DNA from 4 places in the Paenibacillus sp. fava2 genome. Region 3 is predicted to be linked to each of the others. Evidence: predicted binding sites of a transcription regulator. Region 3 holds the regulator's gene; each other region holds the start of a gene.
The links. The regulator LexA, encoded in region 3, represses DNA repair genes until DNA is damaged. The targets are predictions, from matches to a motif close to CGAACATATGTTCG.
Positions count from the first base shown of each region.

Region 1 (4,652 bases), 1.2 Mb from region 3:
CAACGGAATATTGCTCATTATCGGCTATAAGCTGCTGGATAACAAAACAATCATCTATACCATTATTGCGGTGGCGTTTAACTCCCTGTTCCTGTATCTGACCGAGAACTGGCGGATTGATTCCAGTGAGCCGGTGATTAATGCGGTCTTTGCCGGTCTGCTTGCCGGTGTCGGGATCGGATTAATTATCCGGGTTGGCGGTACAACGGCAGGGACGACGATTCTGGCCCGGCTGGCTAATAAATACTGGGACTGGAATATCAGCTATGCGCTGCTGTTCTTTGATCTGATCGTTGCCGGTCTGTCTGTCTTTGTCATCGGGCTCGAGAAGGTCATGTTCACCTTCGTTATTCTCTTTATTGGAACCAAGGCAATGGAGTTCATCATTGAGGGGGTAAACCCCAAAAAGGCAGTAACGATCATATCGGCTGAGCACGACCGCATTGCTGCAAAGGTTACCGAGCTTATGGACCGCGGAGTGACGGTGCTGCAGGGCTATGGGTATTACACCGGCGAGGACAAAAACGTGCTCTACATCGCCATCAGCAAGCAGGAAGTCTCCATGCTCAAAAAAATCGTCCGGGCCGAGGACAAAAATGCCTTTGTCACGATCCATGATGTGCGCGATGTGTTCGGCGAAGGGTTTATTGATATCTCCAAATAAATGCAGCCGGGCGAAAAGTCATTGCCGTTTCACCCAGTCAGCAGCGGGCAAATCACATATGCTATGGTGTACTCTCAATCATGAAGGAGGAATTGGAAATGGGTTGTTATGGTGAAAATGTAAGTCCGGTTGGCGGAGCAAACTGCGGATACGGCAGTCCTTTTACTTCTAGTGCTGCAATTCTGGTATTGTTCATCCTGCTGGTTATTATCACTAAGGCTTTCTGGGTATAATTGACTTAATCAATGTGCTCTGCCGGACTTCCGGCAGGGCTTTTTCTTTGAAAGCTGAAGAAACTGCAGAAAATTCCCAAAAAAAATGAAGTGAAACGGTAATTTGGCGGTTCGCAGACTGCCTTCTATGGGTAACTCCCTCTTTGAAGGTTCATATGAGATGAATCCTGAAGAGAGGAGGGAAACCTGTGTTTTATGATCAGTCGCCCTATGACATTAAACTGGAATGGGGTCAAAGAGGGGCGAGGGCTGCAGCAGAGCGTGGAGACATCATCGTTATGGTCGATGTACTAAGCTTCTCCTCTACCGTAGTAACGGCAGTTCAGCACAAGGCTACCATCTATCCGTATCCTTCGCCGGTCAATGAGCAGGCCAAAGCTTATGCCAAGGGGCTCGGAGCAGAAATTATCCGCGGCAGAGCCGAAGCGCTCAGAGCAGGAGGGCATTCATTGTCGCCGTTGTCGTTCAGCTCGGCTGATTATGAGCGTGACTTTGTTCTGTGCTCCACGAACGGTGCAGCCTGCATATGGCTTGCGGCACAGGTACCTGCATTGCTGGTCGGCTGCCTCTTGAATGCTTCAGCTGTTGCCGACACTGCGAACAGGCTGAGGCTTGAGCTGGGGGCGCCGGTTACCGTAGTGCCGTGCGGTGAGAAATGGCTGGATGTGATCGGTGCCGAAAACAATCTGCGTCCCGGCATCGAAGATTATCTGGGAGCTGGTCTGATCCTCTCCAAGCTAACCGGAAGCAAGTCTCCGGAAGCGGAGGTTTGCATCGGTGCTCTGAGGTCTTCCGGGCAACGGATCCGGGAGCTGATCTGGGAGTCTGCCAGCAGCCGTGAACTGAGGGGACGGGGATACGAAGCAGATGTGACTTACTGCTGCCAGGCAGATATCAGCTATGCCGTTCCGGTGCTGCAGCATAACCGTTTTGTTAATGCGCCATATCTTGTACAGAAAAAATAAAATTTCATCCCGGCTTCAGCAGAATTTCATAAGGAATTAAGTTAAGGGATGTATAGTAATGACATACCCCCCTTATTCATAGATTTGGACCCTGCCGGACGCCGGCGGGGTCATTTTTTTGTGAGCCGGCTGGATATTATCCCTCAGGCTCCTGCAGCAGAATCGAAAAGGTCTGGGTCTCGTGATCGACTTCGATTGCAGCAATGCCCACAAAATCCGGAATCTCGGGATGAACCGCATCCACGCTGTAATCCGGATGGGACAGTAATAACCGGATGACTTGAATAGCTTCCATATCGCACCCCCTCAAGGACTGAGACTGATTAAGGTATTGTCCCCGCCCAGGTTAACGAATATGTCTCTGGATGAATTTTCTCTCATCGCTCCGTTCCATTACCGCCATCAGCTGCCCCTGAAATATCCGCCGCTGAATCTGGTCGATCCGCTGCAGCGCCAGCTCCTCAGGTACCTGGAATGTAGAGGCTAAGTAGTAGACGGCATCCTCGCGCTGTTCGGGCAACGGTCCGGCGGAGATCATGGAATAGGGCATGGCCGCATAGAGGATAAATCGCTCGGATTCATCCTGCTGCGCCTGTGTGAAATGCCCGGGCATCAGAATACGGTTGCCGGCATGGCGGAGCAGATGGCAGAGCTCATGAAGAAATTCGAGGCGCTGCAGCTCGGGCGGAAGCCGGTTGTCCAGGAACATCGTGTACATGCCTGCGGAGGCCTCGACACTCTTGCTGCGCACATCCAGGTAATGGACCCAGATGTTCAGCCGTTCAGCTATGTACGAGATGGAAATATCGGCCGGTTTACGAACCTGCAGACGCTGATACAAATCTTCAGTCCAGCCCTCAAGGGCGGTCATTTGGTAGTAGGATTGCATAATATCACCTCTAAATAAGATCGTATGTTCGTATTTATGGGTAAAAGAAAAGCCCGGAGGGCTAAGGTTTGCCGGCATCAGACCGGAACTGGCGTTCTTATGTATTTAAGAATAAATCAATTAAACCTGAATATCAAGTGTTTTTCCAAGATTCGGATGCGGGCTCTGCTGGAGCATCTGAGTCATATTCTGCGCCATGATTTCAGCTGAATTCTTGGCTATGTTCAGTACCTGAAGTCCGGCTGCCTGCTGCAGTGACACCTGGCTCATGGCTGTGGATAAGGCGGCAATGTCCATTTTGCACCTCCTGTTTCATTAAAATTGGGGTATGACCGGTACTCCTAATGTATATCGACTGCATAGCGAAGATTCATTAGCCTCATAAGGCGAAGAAAACTGTTTGCCGATTGGCCCAAACTGCAGGTATGCCTGATACATACTCTGTGCTGTGGGCATTAAACATTTCAGGGGAGGAATAAAAAATGGGTGCAGAATACGGTTGCGGTTGCGACAACAATGTTGGCGGAGTAAATCAGGGGCCTCCGGTAGTGCCGGTAGTAAATCCTTGGATGACCTCGACCAATGCGATTCTGGTTCTGTTCATTTTGCTGGTTATTATTACAAAAGCCTGTATATTCTAAAAAAAGTTCCGGCATATGCAGCTCCGCGCCACGCGAAAGCCCGTGCGGAGCTGCTGCTGTTGTTGCTGCTTATTTGAACATAAACTCTACCCGGGTTCCGTCGGCATAGCCTTCCAGCTGATTGCCTACCCAGCTGCCTGCACCGCGGTTGTCGGCGGGAGTTATATATTCGATGTCTGCTCCGGCACCGCCCTCTGCACACATTGCCATCGGCCACTCATCGCGGTCATAGCCTTTTTTGGTCGGTACCCCCTTGAGGGATTCCTTGCGGTTCTCCTCGGCATCCCCGCGGTTGATCGTACATATCGCTGACTCACCGTTTTTGATCGCTTCCTGGATATGCTCCGCGGTTTCAGGGTAACGGTCTGAGGGGAAAACAAGCTGTACAACCTCGGAACCGCCGGTGGAAGGCGTCGTGACGGACTGGCCGTTCTCCTCGAACCAGTAAGCTGCCAGAGCCAGCAGGACAACAATAATAAGACTGGGGATAAATTTCTGTTTGTTCACGTGCTCCTCCTGATTATGCTGAAATCTTGTTGCCCGGGTCTACTCAGTATAGCTTATAATTAGCAGATTTTAGTATACTAAATTATGAAAAATAGATCGGTAAGCCGGATGATGTCCGGAATGATCAGGAGGAGAACCGGATGAAATATAGTATTTCAATTGAAGATGAAACGCTGGTAGCTGCCGCACAAGAGATTATAACAAAACGCTACGAATGGGAGAGGCATCATGTCAGTGCGGCGCTGCGCACCAGGACGGGCGAGATTTTTACGGCGGTGCATCTGGAGGCCAGTCTGTCCCGTGTAACGGTCTGCGCAGAGGCAATGGTGATCGGCAAGGCTATTTCGGAGGGGTACAAGGCATTTGATACCATTGTTGCAGTAAGGCATCCCGATCCGGACAGTGAAGACAGGGAGATCAGGGTGGTATCGCCCTGCGGGATGTGCCGGGAGCTGATTGCCGATTACGCGAGAGACTGTAAGGTGATTCTTCCCGGAGAAGAGGGGCTGGCCAAAGCCGATATTCTTGATCTGCTCCCCCTTCGTTATTCCCGCGAGTAGCAGCAAGCTTGTTTTTAGTATACATACAGGTAGTAGCATGAAAACTTGAAGCAACTATATTAGAAATTAAAATGATTATCGGCTTACCCGCCATCCGCCGCTTCCCTGCACCGGTTGTCCCCATACAATGGTACAAAAAAAGGATGGTGGAACAGATGGAACAGCGCATACTCCGGGATCTGCTCGATTCGGC
Region 1 is NZ_CM177755.1:5,439,589-5,444,240, reverse strand. Features, by position in the region: gene AC4G46_RS23945 (YitT family protein) at 1-664, shown strand, start outside; gene AC4G46_RS23940 (hypothetical protein) at 763-897, shown strand; gene AC4G46_RS23935 (2-phosphosulfolactate phosphatase) at 1,086-1,862, shown strand; gene AC4G46_RS23930 (hypothetical protein) at 1,999-2,157, opposite strand; gene AC4G46_RS23925 (ImmA/IrrE family metallo-endopeptidase) at 2,209-2,751, opposite strand; gene AC4G46_RS23920 (YjfB family protein) at 2,872-3,048, opposite strand; gene AC4G46_RS23915 (hypothetical protein) at 3,234-3,392, shown strand; gene AC4G46_RS23910 (NucA/NucB deoxyribonuclease domain-containing protein) at 3,462-3,899, opposite strand; gene AC4G46_RS23905 (cytidine deaminase) at 4,040-4,459, shown strand; gene AC4G46_RS23900 (glycosyl hydrolase) at 4,615-4,652, shown strand, end outside.
Region 1: a site for LexA is predicted at 2,769-2,782, ahead of AC4G46_RS23925 (ImmA/IrrE family metallo-endopeptidase). Genes of this name have one in related genera too.

Region 2 (4,652 bases), 1.4 Mb from region 3:
TTGGCAATAAAGGCCATCACGGTCGGATAGATCATCGCAATCCCGAGGCCTGCAGCCGCGAACAGAAATGCCAGGGACTCTCCCCCTGCAATAGCCGCAAAGGTACAGACAGCGGAGAAGCCCGAGAAAATAATCAGCGACAGGGTGAAGCCGATTTTGTCCGTCACCGGTCCGAGCACAAGCCTGCCGACCGAAAACAGCAGGAAGAAAACTGACAGCAGGCCGGATGCCTTGACGGTATCCCAGTCGTATGCCTTCTCCAGAAAATTAACCAGCCAGCCGCCGACGGCCAGCTCAGATACAACGCCGAAGGACAGGATCAGCACCATCCACCACAGGGCAGGGTCCCGTCTTAATTCCTTGAACGGCGTACGGTGCTCAGCCGGCATATCATCTCCCGGAAAGGTGCTGCGCAGCGCAGTCAGGATCGGCAGCACCGAGAGCGAGAGCATGACCAGATACATTCCCCGCCAGTCCAGTTCATGGCCAAAAAGGTGTACAGACATCATGCCTGTAGCGATCAGCGGGGCAACTGTGGAGCTTAGTCCATAGAAAAAGTGGGACAGGTTCATCATAGTCCCGACATTTTTAACAAAAATACGTGCCCCCAGGATAGCCAGGGCAATCTCCAGCATCCCGTTACCGATGTACATCAGGAAATAAGATGCCGCGAACGCAGGATAGGCATGGGATACAAAGATAAAAATACCGGACAGCAGCATGGAGGCAAAGGACATGATGCTTGTCGCCTTGATTCCGAACTTGCGCACCAGTATAGCGGTGAATGAACAGGCGATCAGATAGCCGAGGGCGTTCAGGGACAGCAGACTGCCCAGCTGCTCCTCGTTCAAAGCAAAGTCAAACTGAATCCGCGGGATAGCCGGTCCTTTAATATTTTCCGAAATACCGAAGATAATAAAGCCTAAAAAGATCGTCACAAGCTGCATGGCATAGGTTTTATTAAATGAGGTTGTGCGCTGTTTCAACTTGATGGCCTCCTGAAGAATTTGATGTTATTGGACAAATGAGTATAACAATGGACAAAGGGACTGCGTGAACCCGTCCGTTATTTCCGTTCCACCAGCTGCAGCCGGTAAGTGAGACTCTCCAGCGTAAGCGCAGTTAGGCCGGTTTTGTATTCCTCCTGTGTATTGTTCTTGATAAGCAGCGCTGGCAGATGCTCTTCCGGTATGTATTGCCGGCAGCCGTCAAGCAGCTCCTCTGTCATCGAAGGATGGGTCAAATCGCCTGTGACCGCAATGGAAACCGGATTAAGGACCGTTATGATGGAAGACAGCATATGAGCTGCTACAGACACGAACGTATCCTTGCTATGCAGCTTTTTCAGCTGCTCCTCCCGTGAAAGGCCAACCGGAAAATAAGAGATCTCCCCTGCAAAATTGGTCGAGCCCGTCACCATGCGCCCGTTAACGATAAAGCCCGCTCCCGGAAAATGATTGTCAGGAAAGGTTACCACGGCAAACGGCTGATCCTCCTCCAGATTCTGAAGCTGATAAAAGCCGTACACTGTAGCATTCATATCATTCTCGATGATGATGTCCATATTGTACATCTCACTAAGCTGCTCACCCAGCGGCACCCCGGCAAGTGCAGCCACATCACAAATTCCGATAACCCCGCGGTGCGCGACTCCCGGAATGCCGATGCCGGCTGCTTTTACATTGCGGTGTCTCCCGACAAGCTCACCGACCAGAGAATGAATAGTATCGGCATCAATATAGTCAAAATGCCGGGTCCCCTCCTCCACCTGATCACCTGCCAGATTGACAATAAGGTAGGTTATGGAATGACGGCCGCCTTCCGTCTTCACCATCAGACACAGTACACAGGCATAATCAGCATTGAACATATACTGCCTGGCAGGACGCCCGCCGCTCGATTCCTCCAGCTCCAGTTCAATCACCTCACCGCTGCGGACCAGCTCATTCAGAATACTGCCGCAAGTGGCTACGCTCAGCCGCGTCATATTGGCGATTGACGCCTTCGTGCCTGTACCGGCAGCCTTCAGCGTATTTTTGACCAGCTCAACATTAATCTTCTTGACTTGAGCGGTGTTGTGGGATATTGGCATGGTTGGCCCCTTCCTGTTCCCTGAGTTATTACAACTCTTTTAATAAGTGCAAATATAATGGCTTTGGGCGCTGCTGTCAAGGGGGCGGCTATAAACAACAGATCAATACGGGGATATAACTAAAGCGCATTTCACGCAAAAAAAGACCCGCAATTGCCTAAGGCATTACGGGTCTTTCTTCATTAGGATGCGGTCGAGAGGACTCGAACCTCCACGGTATTGCTACCACACGGACCTGAACCGTGCGCGTCTGCCAATTCCGCCACGACCGCAAATTCTGTTGTGCCACTCTCGCGGCCACAAGATAGATCTTACCATGTACGGACATAAGAGTCAACATTTTTTTATTTTCATTATTTTTTGGATAATTATTGCTTTTCATTATAAATTTAAGGTATAATAAGAACAAAAGTTCGCATACTATAAATGAGGTGATTTATATGGCGACTACTACCAGAACCACTCTGAACACACCAATTATCCCTGAAGATATAACCAAAGACGAACTGTCCCTTGTGAGAAGCTATCTGCTGCTGACGTTTATTCATAAAGTATTCGAGCGTGATTGCCGGGTAATCGGCAAGAGCGGTTTATTTAAGACTCCCCAGCTCTACATGGAGCTGGTTACGGGCGCAACCAAGAAGACTTCGCTGATGCTGCAGGAGGTAACCCGTGAGCTGACCTCCCACAATCTGAAGATCACCACGATCCGTCAGGATCAGCGCGGAGTAGAAGCCTCCTATGCCTGCCGGGGCTATACCGGCGAGATCAACATCCAGTGGCCGGGCTTCCGTAATGAGATGATGCAGCGCATGCGCGCTTATCTCGGACTGAATCCCGAGCTCGCCGTACTGCCCAAGAACGAGAGCGTTGAACAGATGGCTATGTCCATCTGATGGTTATCAGCCTGTATGCAAGAAGCCCCGTCCATACCCGGACGGGGCTTCTCTGCGTTTAACGCGCTTAATCTTATAAATCCTCCAGCCCTTTACGCGGCTCCGAGTACGGCTGGAAAATGTAATTGCGGTCGAGCTTGACTACATGCTTATTTGGACGGCGCACCATCACCTGGGTCTCATTCCAGGCCAGGATTATACCTCTTACATCATTGCTCTGGAGTGCGTCACGAATGACACGCACCTTCTCACCGGACAAACGGTAAGCATCCAATTCTTCATCACTGATCATGTTCCTAACCCTCCAATACAAAAAAGCTTGTCTATTCAAAAAAAGACCCAAATGAGAATCCATTTGGGTCTTGCTTGACTAAGATCCTATATCAGCGCTTCATTCTTCTCAAACCAGAAATCAAGAACTTTAGCGGACATCACACGTTGTTCCAGGTATTCAACCTGATTGTCTGTGAAATTCTCTTTCCAGTTGAAATCCAGCTCTTGGCACAAACTGGTGATCGTTAAAAGTTCCGACCAGGCAACATAACGTTTATACCAGAAAAATTGAGGATGTTCAATCATATAGGGATACAGATCGTCGAACTCTGTGTGTTTACAATCCAGGGCACGCTCGAAATGATCCTTGGCCTCGGTTAGCTTATCAATAAAAAATTGCTCTGTCACCGGTTCTTTCCCCATTGTGACGCCTCCTCTCCTATGTCTAATCTTTATTATAAAGGAAAAGTTATAGGGTGAAAAGAAGATGTTTTAAAAATAGGCTTTTGTTTGGATAATTGTCACTGAATTAATCGGCGAAATGAACCTTCCCGTCTTCCAGCGACTCTATACGGACCAGCGATTCCAGACGGATACCCTGATCTCTGATCGTACGGGCTCCTGCCTGGAAGCACTTCTCCACGACGACTCCCATCCCGGCAAGCTCAGCACCGGAACGCTGGATAATCTTGATCAGCCCGCGCGCAGCATCACCGTTGGCAATAATATCATCAATAAACAGAACTTTATCTTCCCGGGAAATATACTGGCGGGACAGCATGATGTCGGTAACAATCCCTTTGGTAAAGGACGGAACCCGTTCACACAGGGCATCAGGATCAGCCAGCAGCGTTTTTTTGCGGCGGGCAAATACAAGCGGCACCTTCATTTCCAAAGCGGTGGCAAACGCCACGGCAATACCCGAGGATTCCACAGTGACCACCCGTGTGATCCCTGCATCCGCGAATCTCCCGGCAAACTCCCGTCCCATTTCCATCGTCAGGATCGGATCAACCTGGTGGTTGAGCAGGGCATCCAGCTTCAGCACCTGATCGGAATGGACAACCCCTTCCTCTAATATCCGCTGTTTCAATACTTCCATGACTTAGTACCCCCATTACCTTAATAATTCCAGACGCTCCGCATCCGCATACCTTCATTTCAGCTGTGCGGAAGTCATGTCCCTCTGGCTATCATCATAACCTGTACTATATGGACTGCACAAGGCAATCCGGCGGGCAACGCCCATTTTTATAATCAGAGCACACGAGGAGTGAAGCCATGAAATCGCATGTCCGCACGCTGCAGATTGCTTTCACCTATATCGGCACCATTGTAGGCGCAGGGTTTGCTACCGGCCAGGAGATCCTCCGTTTTTTTACCCGGTACGG
Region 2 is NZ_CM177755.1:2,796,103-2,800,754, reverse strand. Features, by position in the region: gene AC4G46_RS11865 (MFS transporter) at 1-947, opposite strand, end outside; gene AC4G46_RS11860 (ROK family protein) at 1,067-2,092, opposite strand; tRNA gene AC4G46_RS11855 (tRNA-Leu) at 2,281-2,364, opposite strand; gene AC4G46_RS11850 (YhjD family protein) at 2,533-2,988, shown strand; gene AC4G46_RS11845 (hypothetical protein) at 3,062-3,280, opposite strand; gene AC4G46_RS11840 (hypothetical protein) at 3,367-3,684, opposite strand; gene AC4G46_RS11835 (xanthine phosphoribosyltransferase) at 3,791-4,363, opposite strand; gene AC4G46_RS11830 (YkvI family membrane protein) at 4,543-4,652, shown strand, end outside.
Region 2: a site for LexA is predicted at 2,495-2,508, ahead of AC4G46_RS11850 (YhjD family protein). Genes of this name have one in related genera too.

Region 3 (4,652 bases):
TCCGGAACACCATTTAGCTTCTCCTGCTGCAGGGCCGGGCAGCCATTGGTCAGCAGCAGCAGCTTCACCTTGCCCCGCAGCTCATCCAGAACCTGCAGTGTCTCTTCATACATATACGGACGGCTCCGCCGTTCTTCACCGAACTTCGCAGCCAGCCGCTCAGCCAGCGCTTCATCCTTAATACCCAGCGCTTCCAGGCCGCGGCGCCAGGATTCCTTGCGGTATGCCGGAGCAAGCTGCTCCAGCTGGCGGAATTCCGGCTGCTCTCCGGCAGTAAAGTTCGCCCAAAGTGCCTCGAACGGATTAATCCCGATCATTTTCGTAAACGGAAAGGTCTCGTAAGATTCATAGAGGCTTCTGGCCTCCCTGCGGACTGCAGCCTCCAGCTCATGAGGGTCAACAGTGTCACCTGCTGCTTCGCAGGCGGCACGGAAGGCTTCCTCGACGCTCCGTTCATCCCAGAGCAGTGTATCGTCAAGATCAAATAGTACGGCGGTAATCGGCATAATAACGCTCCCTCTCCCTATGCTGGTCTATCTTATCTTTCTACTCGTGCACTACTTCAATGTTATTAGCTTTGGCGAACTGCTCGAGGCGCGCTCCCATTGCTGCGGTATCATAACGGTTCAGCAATCTGGAGAACACCCACTGCTTGCGTTTACCTTTATATTTCAGGGCAACCATGCTGCGGGACAGGATAATCTTCTCAATCTCGGATGCCTGCAGCCAGCGCTCACGGTTATATTTAATGGTAGAAACTCTGGCCCGCTCAACCTTCAGGAAAGGACGGCGGAAGAAGATCAGGGCTGCCAGTAAGAAGTATAGTACAACGCCCAGCCAGTTGGCCAGTATACCCTGCCCCCGGGCTTCATCAATGGAGCCCACTACCCAGAACATAATTCCGAGCAAGAGCAGCACAATCGGAAATACAATGTTGCGGCCTTTAAAAACATCACTGCTTCCGGCAGCCGAAGATGATTTGGAAGCATAAATCGTTTCCTTGCCTTGCTTCTTTCGTTGCTTATTGACTTGCTTGGTATTGCGTTGAACCATTCTTTCCCAAGAACGGGCCATGTGAGTTCCCCCTAGTCGTCCTAAAATATCTATGACAAAGCCACGGGACTAATGCGTAAGCCCCTTGTTGCCCTGATCATCGTTATCCACAATCTCAATGGTATCCAGCTGTGCCCGGAAATTTCTGCGGATGTTGCCCAGGTAGATTTCGCGGAGCCGGGCGCGTTCCGCCAGTTCCTCTTCTGTCAGGCCGCTGCTCTTCTGCTTGCGTGCCAATTCATTGATGCGTGCGACCAATTCGTCTATATTCAATGCTTTCCCCTCCCCTATAAATTCATTCTAACTTTGCCATGAGAAAAAGAGCTTGTCAAGGTCTCCTCCCTGCAAGCTCTTTATGGCGTGAACTATAGTTGATATTTAAGCAATCCCAATTAATATGCCGGCAGTGTCAGGACATCCCCGGCCTGTATGTCACTGCCCTTGAGCCCGCTCGCTTTCTCGATTCCTTCTATATATACAACCGTCCTCATGTCAGACGGTTTATGTGCAAGCGCAATGCTCCAGAGGGAGTCGCCGCGTTCCACTACCACACGTTCAGCCGGCATCACTGAGGATACTGATCCTGCAAATACATTACCTACCACTGTGAAGCCGGAGACCGCCAGCATCAGGATCATGGCAAGCTTCACCAGCTGGCCTCTGCGGAACAGGCTCATTAATGTACCGAACAGGGTTGCTGCTGACTTCTTCATACGGATTACATATTCTAAAACAGAATCATCTCCGGCAGATTGAACCTCACGGGTCTCATCGTAGATGCTGCGGTAAGTACTGTACTTTAACAAAATCATCGACCTCCAAACACGTGTTCTTAAATTTGAGATTAATATAACACGAACATGTGTTTTGATCAATAGATTTTTTCGAACAATTGTTCCCCTTGTTTTCCGGCTCTATTCTACCTCTTCTGACAGCATCATCCAAATGTTATTATGAAATAGTTAGAACTTATGTTTGTACGAACGGAAGTTCTATGTTATAATTTTCCCAAACATACTATATGGGGTTGATTCCAATGTCAAAGATTTCGAGTCGTCAGCTGGCGATCCTGGAATTCATACGTAACGAAGTCCGCAGCAAGGGTTATCCTCCGTCTGTCCGGGAAATCGGGGAAGCTGTCGGTCTTGCCTCCAGTTCCACCGTGCATGGTCATCTGGACCGTCTAGAGAAGAAGGGTCTGATCCGCCGTGACCCTACGAAGCCTCGCGCTATAGAACTGCTTGGCCAGGAAGATTCAGAGAATGTACATCAGTTCGTACAGACGGTTACCCGTATTCCTGTTGTTGGTAAAGTCACCGCCGGGGTGCCGATTACCGCTACCGAGAATATTGAGGATTACTTCCCGCTGCCTACCCATTATGTCGGTGACAACAAGGTCTTCATGCTCTCCGTGCTCGGAGACAGCATGGTTGAGGCCGGAATTATGGATGGCGACTATGTTATTGTCCGCCAGCAGCAGACAGCAGATAACGGTGATATCGTTGTAGCAATGACTGAAGAAGACGAAGCTACTGTCAAGACCTTCTATAAAGAACGTGATCATATCCGCCTGCAGCCGGAGAACCCGGCTTACGAACCTCTCCGCTTGAACCGGGTTACCATCCTTGGCAGAGTCATTGGACTTTTCCGTGATATCCATTAATTAATCCTCCCGAGGCTGTTGCGCATCCATTGTGCAGCAGCCTTTTTTCTGTCCTGAAATTCAAGTTCACGGGTCCGGTATTCCGCACATATTCTGATTGCAGAAGGAGTGCTGATGACAATGCCCAATTACCGGATTATTGTTGACCTGTCGCAGCGTATGCTGTATCTGCTGGATAATAACATTGTGACCCGCGGCTTCCCTGTAGGAATCGGTACGATGCTGACAGCTTCACCCGAAGGCGAATATACCATTATTAACAAGCAGCCCAATCCCGGCGGGCCGTTCGGCGTCTTTTGGATGGGCCTGTCCAAACCCCATTACGGCATCCACGGAACCAATAACCCTGCCTCGATCGGCCATATGGTCTCACACGGCTGCATCCGGATGTATAACGAAGATGTTCTTGCTTTGTCACGCATCGTTCCTATCGGCACACGGGTCACCATCAGGGAGTAGGAGACGCAGATTCCGCCTATAATGCAGAAAAGACACCTCCGCGGAGCGGGGTGTCCTTTCTGCATGCTTTATCCTTCTGTACCTGCCATTCTCTACAGTACACTGCGCAACAATCTGATTGCGATACGGTTCAAGCGGAGGGCTTCCCGGATAGACGCCCGCGCTGCCAGCAATTCACGTCTGGCCCGGCTCGGATTCGGCAATCTGCGCAGATTTTCATTAATTTCTTCAAGCCGCTCCAGAAGAATGGCCCGCTGTGCCAGCAGAGCACGAATTGCTCTGCGGATTCTTAACCGATCTCTTTCTGCCATATTAACACCTCTTTTACGTTTTATAGTATAAGAGATGCCGAGATGGCTCTTCCGGCCTGTGTGATCAGGCAGTTGTTATTTTTCGGGTATACGCACACGGAATTCAAAATCTTTGCGTCTGTAAGTCATCCCGCCCAGCTCTATGTATTCCGGTGTCCATTTTTGCAGCGGACCTGCACAGTCAGCAAAGACCGGCGGTTTACCCTCCCGCAGCTGCAATACATATATATCTGCCTCTGCAAGCGCTGCTGCAAATAAATCAGCATCACATAACAGCACCTTGTAAGTCGTGTTCAATCCGCTTCCCCCTTGTAGTCTAATTCATACTTGGTACGGATATCATAAACATTTCCTTTTTTAAATATAACACAATTGGTAATCTATGTATGTGATAATTCCCTTAGACCGGCAAAAGGAAAAGGCATTACCCTTAAGCTCTCCTTTTATCGAAAGCCGCAGATAATGCCTTTCCCTCTCTCTCCTTTTCAGCCCAGAGTATAAAAAAGTACTAAAATTACAATGGTTAACGTTGAAGCAAAAGACAGCCAGGTGAACAGCCGCTCCCAGAATTTATTTTTCATCTGTCTTGTATACCACCAAAATCGTGCTCCGCTGATGCTCCGCGCCGTCACGCGAGGACTTCACTACCGATCCGTAACAGATATTTACGACCTGTTCCTCCGTAAGCCCCTTGAGGAATTCATTCGCCTTATTCTCGGCGTAGAAATTATCCCCGTCTACAAACTCTTTTACCTGTATCATAGTATTCTCCTTTTATGCTTCGCATTCTCGGTTATATTGGAACACATGTATTAGATAGCAGCGAAATGCACATGGCGCATCACCCCTTGACTAACATTTAATGTAAAATATCCCTAAATGAATAGTAAGGCATTCCGCAGCGGTCTGCGAAATGCCTTACTATTTGCCTAGCTTAACACCGGGCATGCGAATGGTCAAATACTTTTTACACAATTATACAACTATTATATGGTTAAGTTTGAGTAATAAGGAACTTTTGAAGCGCAAGCTCGGTCGTGACCGCCTTAGCGGCTGCCTCCAGGGACGGGATCCACAGAATCGAATCCTGCCTTATATAATTAAGCACCGCTTCACTGCTGCGGTCAAAATCAATCAGATGCTTGCTCTCGGCATGCTCTATGCTC
Region 3 is NZ_CM177755.1:4,208,083-4,212,734, forward strand. Features, by position in the region: gene AC4G46_RS18215 (HAD family hydrolase) at 1-506, opposite strand, end outside; gene AC4G46_RS18220 (hypothetical protein) at 547-1,074, opposite strand; gene AC4G46_RS18225 (DUF896 domain-containing protein) at 1,123-1,326, opposite strand; gene AC4G46_RS18230 (LysM peptidoglycan-binding domain-containing protein) at 1,446-1,859, opposite strand; gene lexA (transcriptional repressor LexA) at 2,090-2,716, shown strand; gene AC4G46_RS18240 (L,D-transpeptidase) at 2,837-3,175, shown strand; gene AC4G46_RS18245 (hypothetical protein) at 3,268-3,486, opposite strand; gene AC4G46_RS18250 (hypothetical protein) at 3,562-3,783, opposite strand; gene AC4G46_RS18255 (sporulation protein Cse60) at 4,057-4,248, opposite strand; gene AC4G46_RS18260 (hypothetical protein) at 4,481-4,652, opposite strand, start outside.

Region 4 (4,652 bases), 1.2 Mb from region 3:
ATTACAAAGCCAGTCATCATGACGGCTTGTGGGACCTGGGACGCGGCAAGCTAATTGCCATCGGTGAGAACGGAAAGCTGCCTTCACCGGCAGAGCTGGCCAAATCGCAGAACAAATGGTCCTACCAGCTGACCTGGGCCAAACTGCTGTATGAGCAGAATACGGAGGCTGTGATCAAGTCCTTTATGAATGACAGCTTTGTGATTACCAGAGACGAGTATAAAGCCCTGGCCGCTGAAGGGGAGCAAACACATCCTCCTGGAATCAAGGGCGAGTATTTCAATAACATCACGCTGAGCGGAGCTCCCGCACTGGTAAGGACAGATTCAGCAATTAACTTTTCATGGAGACAAACGAGCCCTGATCCGTTAATCAATGCCGATTTCTTTGCGGTACGCTGGACCGGTAAACTGAAGCCCGATTTCAGCGAGACCTATAATCTTTATACCTACTCGGATGACGGCATACGGGTGTGGGTGGACGGGGTTCCCGTCATCGACAGCTGGATCAAGCAGAGCGGCACAGAGCGAACAGGAACTGTACAGCTGATTCAAGGCAAGCTGCATGAGCTGAAGGTAGAGTATTACGAGAACCAGGGAGATGCCAAGGCTATTCTGATGTGGGAGAGCCACAGCCAGCCCCGGGCCGTTATTCCCGCCACAGCCTATGTGCTTGCTTAGACGGGTAAACTTGCAGAAGATCTCCAAATTTTTGGAGATCTTTTTGTGATGAAGACGCTTTAAATTTGAAATTTGGTGCTTATGAGCTCTTTTTACATTTATTTCATTTGCACTTTACAAAACCCGCCATTATTCTGTTAAGTGGAGGGATTTGAGACGATGAAAAAAGCTTTATTGATAACCGTACTTTTAATGGTAATGATCCTTAGTGCCTGCAGCAATAACAGCTCTGCGCCAGCTTCAGAGGAGGAGGTTCAGGAGACCGTACAGAACTTCTACAATGAAATGACGAAGTTTGACGAAATGGGCAAAACGTCGCTGGAAAATTTCAATACGACACTAACCTCTTATTCGACAGGAGTTGCTACGGACAAGGAGCTTGAAAAGGCGCTTGATTCTTTCCAGGATACAGCCTCTGATATTGCAGACCAGGTTAATGATGTGAAAATTTCCAAGAGTCTGCCGGAAAATATTGAGACTCTGCTGAGAGATGCAGCCATTGCGTTCCAGAGCGCCTATTCCATCAAAGAGCAGGCTTCTCAGAGTGCGGCTTCCCCGGAGGTTACAGCAGATGAGTTCAACGCCATGAACCAGCAGGCGGATGTGGCAATGCTGTACGGGATCTCCAAAGTGAATCAAGCCCGGGTCGCTGTAGGATTGCTGGATGAGGACAGCGCGGCTGAGACGGAGCTGGGGACTGTTCCCGGAACTGTAGTTGGTACAGAAGCAGATTCAGTGGATACCGGAGCAAAGACAAATACAAGCACAGAATAAAGCAAATTATTATGCGGATTATGAACTTCATTAGAGGCGCTGTACAGCCTGGCTGTGCGCGCCTTTTGCTTGCGGCCTGCAGCATGCACCTAGGAATGGAAATCCGTCTGTTGTCATTTTTTGATGCTTGATTAAAAGCCGGATCTGCAGATATAATAATACAAACGTATGTTCGTATTAATGGAGCGCGAGTGATTACCAACAACATAAGGAGGAACGGCGATGGGCAAACAGCTGGAGGAAGGCCTGCAGGGAGGTCTTGTTCACAGGAATGAAGAGGATGCACTGCACCGGGATGAACCCGCTGCAAATCTGCGGAGACTGGAAGGGATTGAGAGTACTCTTGCACAATCGCTCCGGAGTCATATCCGTATAACACTGGTATTGCAGGGGGAGGGAGAGGGCAGGCAGCTGAACGGTTTTGTCACCTCCATTCATACCCACTCGCGTGAGATTAAGCTGCAGTGGGCAGAGGAATGGAAATGGGTTCGTGTAGATGACATCGCTGAGGCTTACCTCGCCTGATCCCTAATTTATGGCTGGGCCGTCTGTTTTCTCATAGGCGATCAGGGTAACCTCTTTGTTGCCTGTTATCCGTGCAATAGCTTCCTCGGCCTGCCGGATCACCTCAACGGCGTCCTTCCTGTCGCTAAGCGCGGCAATCTTATAGCTGTCACTGTGAATGTCCAAGGGCTAATCCGCCTTTCGGGAATGGAGTTTATTTCGGATAGTGTGGCCTTTTAGGCGGGAAAACATCCAAAGCTTCTAATCAGAGAACGGGATGGGCGGTTTCGTACGAATGGTGCACACACTTTAGGCAAACCGTACAAGCAAAGCAGGCAGAGAGGGCATCTACTATACCAGGGGGTGAGGAAAATGCTGACTTTAGATCAGGTGAAAAGTAAATCGGCAGGCTGGCTGGGTAAGCTTCATCCGGTTCTGCTGGCAGGTGCCAGTGCTCTGATCCAGCGCAGCTATGCCAAAGGCATCCCGATTGTCATCACCCAGGGCATGCGGACTATAGCCGAACAAAATGCACTGTATGCGCAAGGCCGCACCAAGCCGGGAAACATTGTAACGAATGCCAGAGGCGGCTCCAGTTATCATAACTATGGTCTGGCCATCGATTTTGCCCTGCTCCTGCCGGATGGCAAAACGGTCTCATGGGATACATCCCGTGACGGCAACAATGACAAGACGGCTGACTGGCAGCAGGTGGCGCAGGAAGCCAAGAAGCTGGGTTTTGCCTGGGGCGGAGACTGGACCTCCTTCAAGGATTATTCCCATCTCGAGATGACCTTCGGGCTGACCACAGAGCAGCTGCGGGCCGGCAGGCAGCCGACGGTTCAGCAGGTCAAGGATACACTGGCCCTGATTAACGGGACAACCGGCGGAATGGATCAGGCCATTACAGTCACACTGAATGGAGTTAAAATTACCAGCGGCCTTCTGGAGAACGGCATAACCTTTGCACCCGTGCGGGCGGTTGCTGAGGCGCTTGGCGCACAGGTCACCTACGATGCTGCCAGCCGGACTGTGAACCTCGTCAGGGAATAAGGACCACCTGTATAGATGATGATCCACATGGGGAAATTATCAGCGAAATACAATTTCCTCAAAGGGGGCATTTCTCTTGAACAAGCTGGTCACAAGCCTTGCCTGCACTACACTGTTATCCATGAGTCTGATGGGATCGGGTTATGCAGCTAATGCTGCTGGCACCGGTGGGGGAATGGGTACATCCATTCCGGATACCGGAGCAAACGGTATGAGAACCGAGCGCATCCGTGAAACGAATGGAACGGGTACTCATATGCTCAACGGAACGGATCACCGGATGATGAATCAGACCGGCAATACGATGCGCGGAACAGACGGCCGGATGATGAATCATAACGGCAATACGTTGATGAATGAAGTTGAACGCAGCGGTGATAAGCTGATGAACAGAACCACCGGTACAGTTCGTAAAGGTGAGAACATGGTGAACAACGCGGTCCGGGACCGTGATAACAGCACCGTCTCCCCGCTGTCCACCACCAATCAGACCGGCAGATACCGCGCCACCAGCACAACCACCAATACAGACAACGACAGAGGCTCCAACTGGGGCTGGCTCGGTCTGATCGGTCTGCTGGGTCTGGCCGGCATGCGTAACCGGAGCGGCGAGCGGGAACGTCACTAGCAGGTAACCCGCTGCCACGGCGGAAGGTTGCTGATGAATGGCGCAGGAGGTTTCGCCCTTTGTTGGGCGGCAATGAGCAGGGATCAGGGGCAGGGATGCCCCTGATTTTGGCTTGTGCGCGCATTTGAGGCGGTAGTGAGTGCTGGAGGCAGAAATCAAAGGGACAAATGCCTTTGAATTGGGGTATTATGCGCTGAAGGCTGGAATCAAAGGCACAAATGCCTTTGAATTGGGGTATTGAGCACTGAAGGCTGGAATCAAAGGCAAAAATGCCTTTGAATTGGGGTATTGAGCGCTGAAGGCTGGAATCAAAGGCAAAAATGCCTTTGATTTATCTCGTTTGATGCTATTGGCGGGGGAATATAGGTAACTTTGCTCTTTGGATGTGCTAAAGTAACAATTCCGCTGTGTGACCATTAAAAGTGCTTTTTATGACAAGCCACGTGAAGTTAGGCCGAAGCAGCCTAACTCTATTGTAAATAAAAAAATTGGCAATATGGATTGCGCGATCACCAGATACGTGATATGATATTTCTTGTCGCGTTAGAGCGCACAATATATGCCGGGGTGGCGGAACAGGCAGACGCACAGGACTTAAAATCCTGCGAAGGGTGACCTTCGTACGGGTTCGACCCCCGTCCTCGGCACTACAGTGAGAAACCTTGAGAAATCAAGGTTTTTTTCTTTTTGTTTTTATAAGCTATAATTTTCCCGAATGCTAAAGGTTCTGTGTGTCTAGGAATCTAGGAATCACATTAGAACACACAGAACCCTGACGATAATACTCCTTTTCAGTGCTTGTCTAACCACAAGTTCTAGAGAGGTTTTTTAAACTGTGAACTTGTATGATTTTTTTGGATTGGATAAGAGTTAGGTTGGAGGTCAACATAGGTAGCCCGGCAACTGATGTGTTTAATATTGACATTCAATGAGAGTCCTAATTTTGGGATTCTCATTATTAGTATAGACTGATCATTAAACGAATGCCCCCCTTTATTGCCTATTTGGCAATG
Region 4 is NZ_CM177755.1:5,434,191-5,438,842, reverse strand. Features, by position in the region: gene AC4G46_RS23900 (glycosyl hydrolase) at 1-680, shown strand, start outside; gene AC4G46_RS23895 (peptidylprolyl isomerase) at 840-1,454, shown strand; gene AC4G46_RS23890 (YolD-like family protein) at 1,677-1,979, shown strand; gene AC4G46_RS23885 (hypothetical protein) at 1,983-2,144, opposite strand; gene AC4G46_RS23880 (M15 family metallopeptidase) at 2,331-3,011, shown strand; gene AC4G46_RS23875 (WGxxGxxG family protein) at 3,088-3,639, shown strand; tRNA gene AC4G46_RS23870 (tRNA-Leu) at 4,201-4,286, shown strand.
Region 4: a site for LexA is predicted at 1,616-1,629, ahead of AC4G46_RS23890 (YolD-like family protein). Genes of this name have one in related genera too.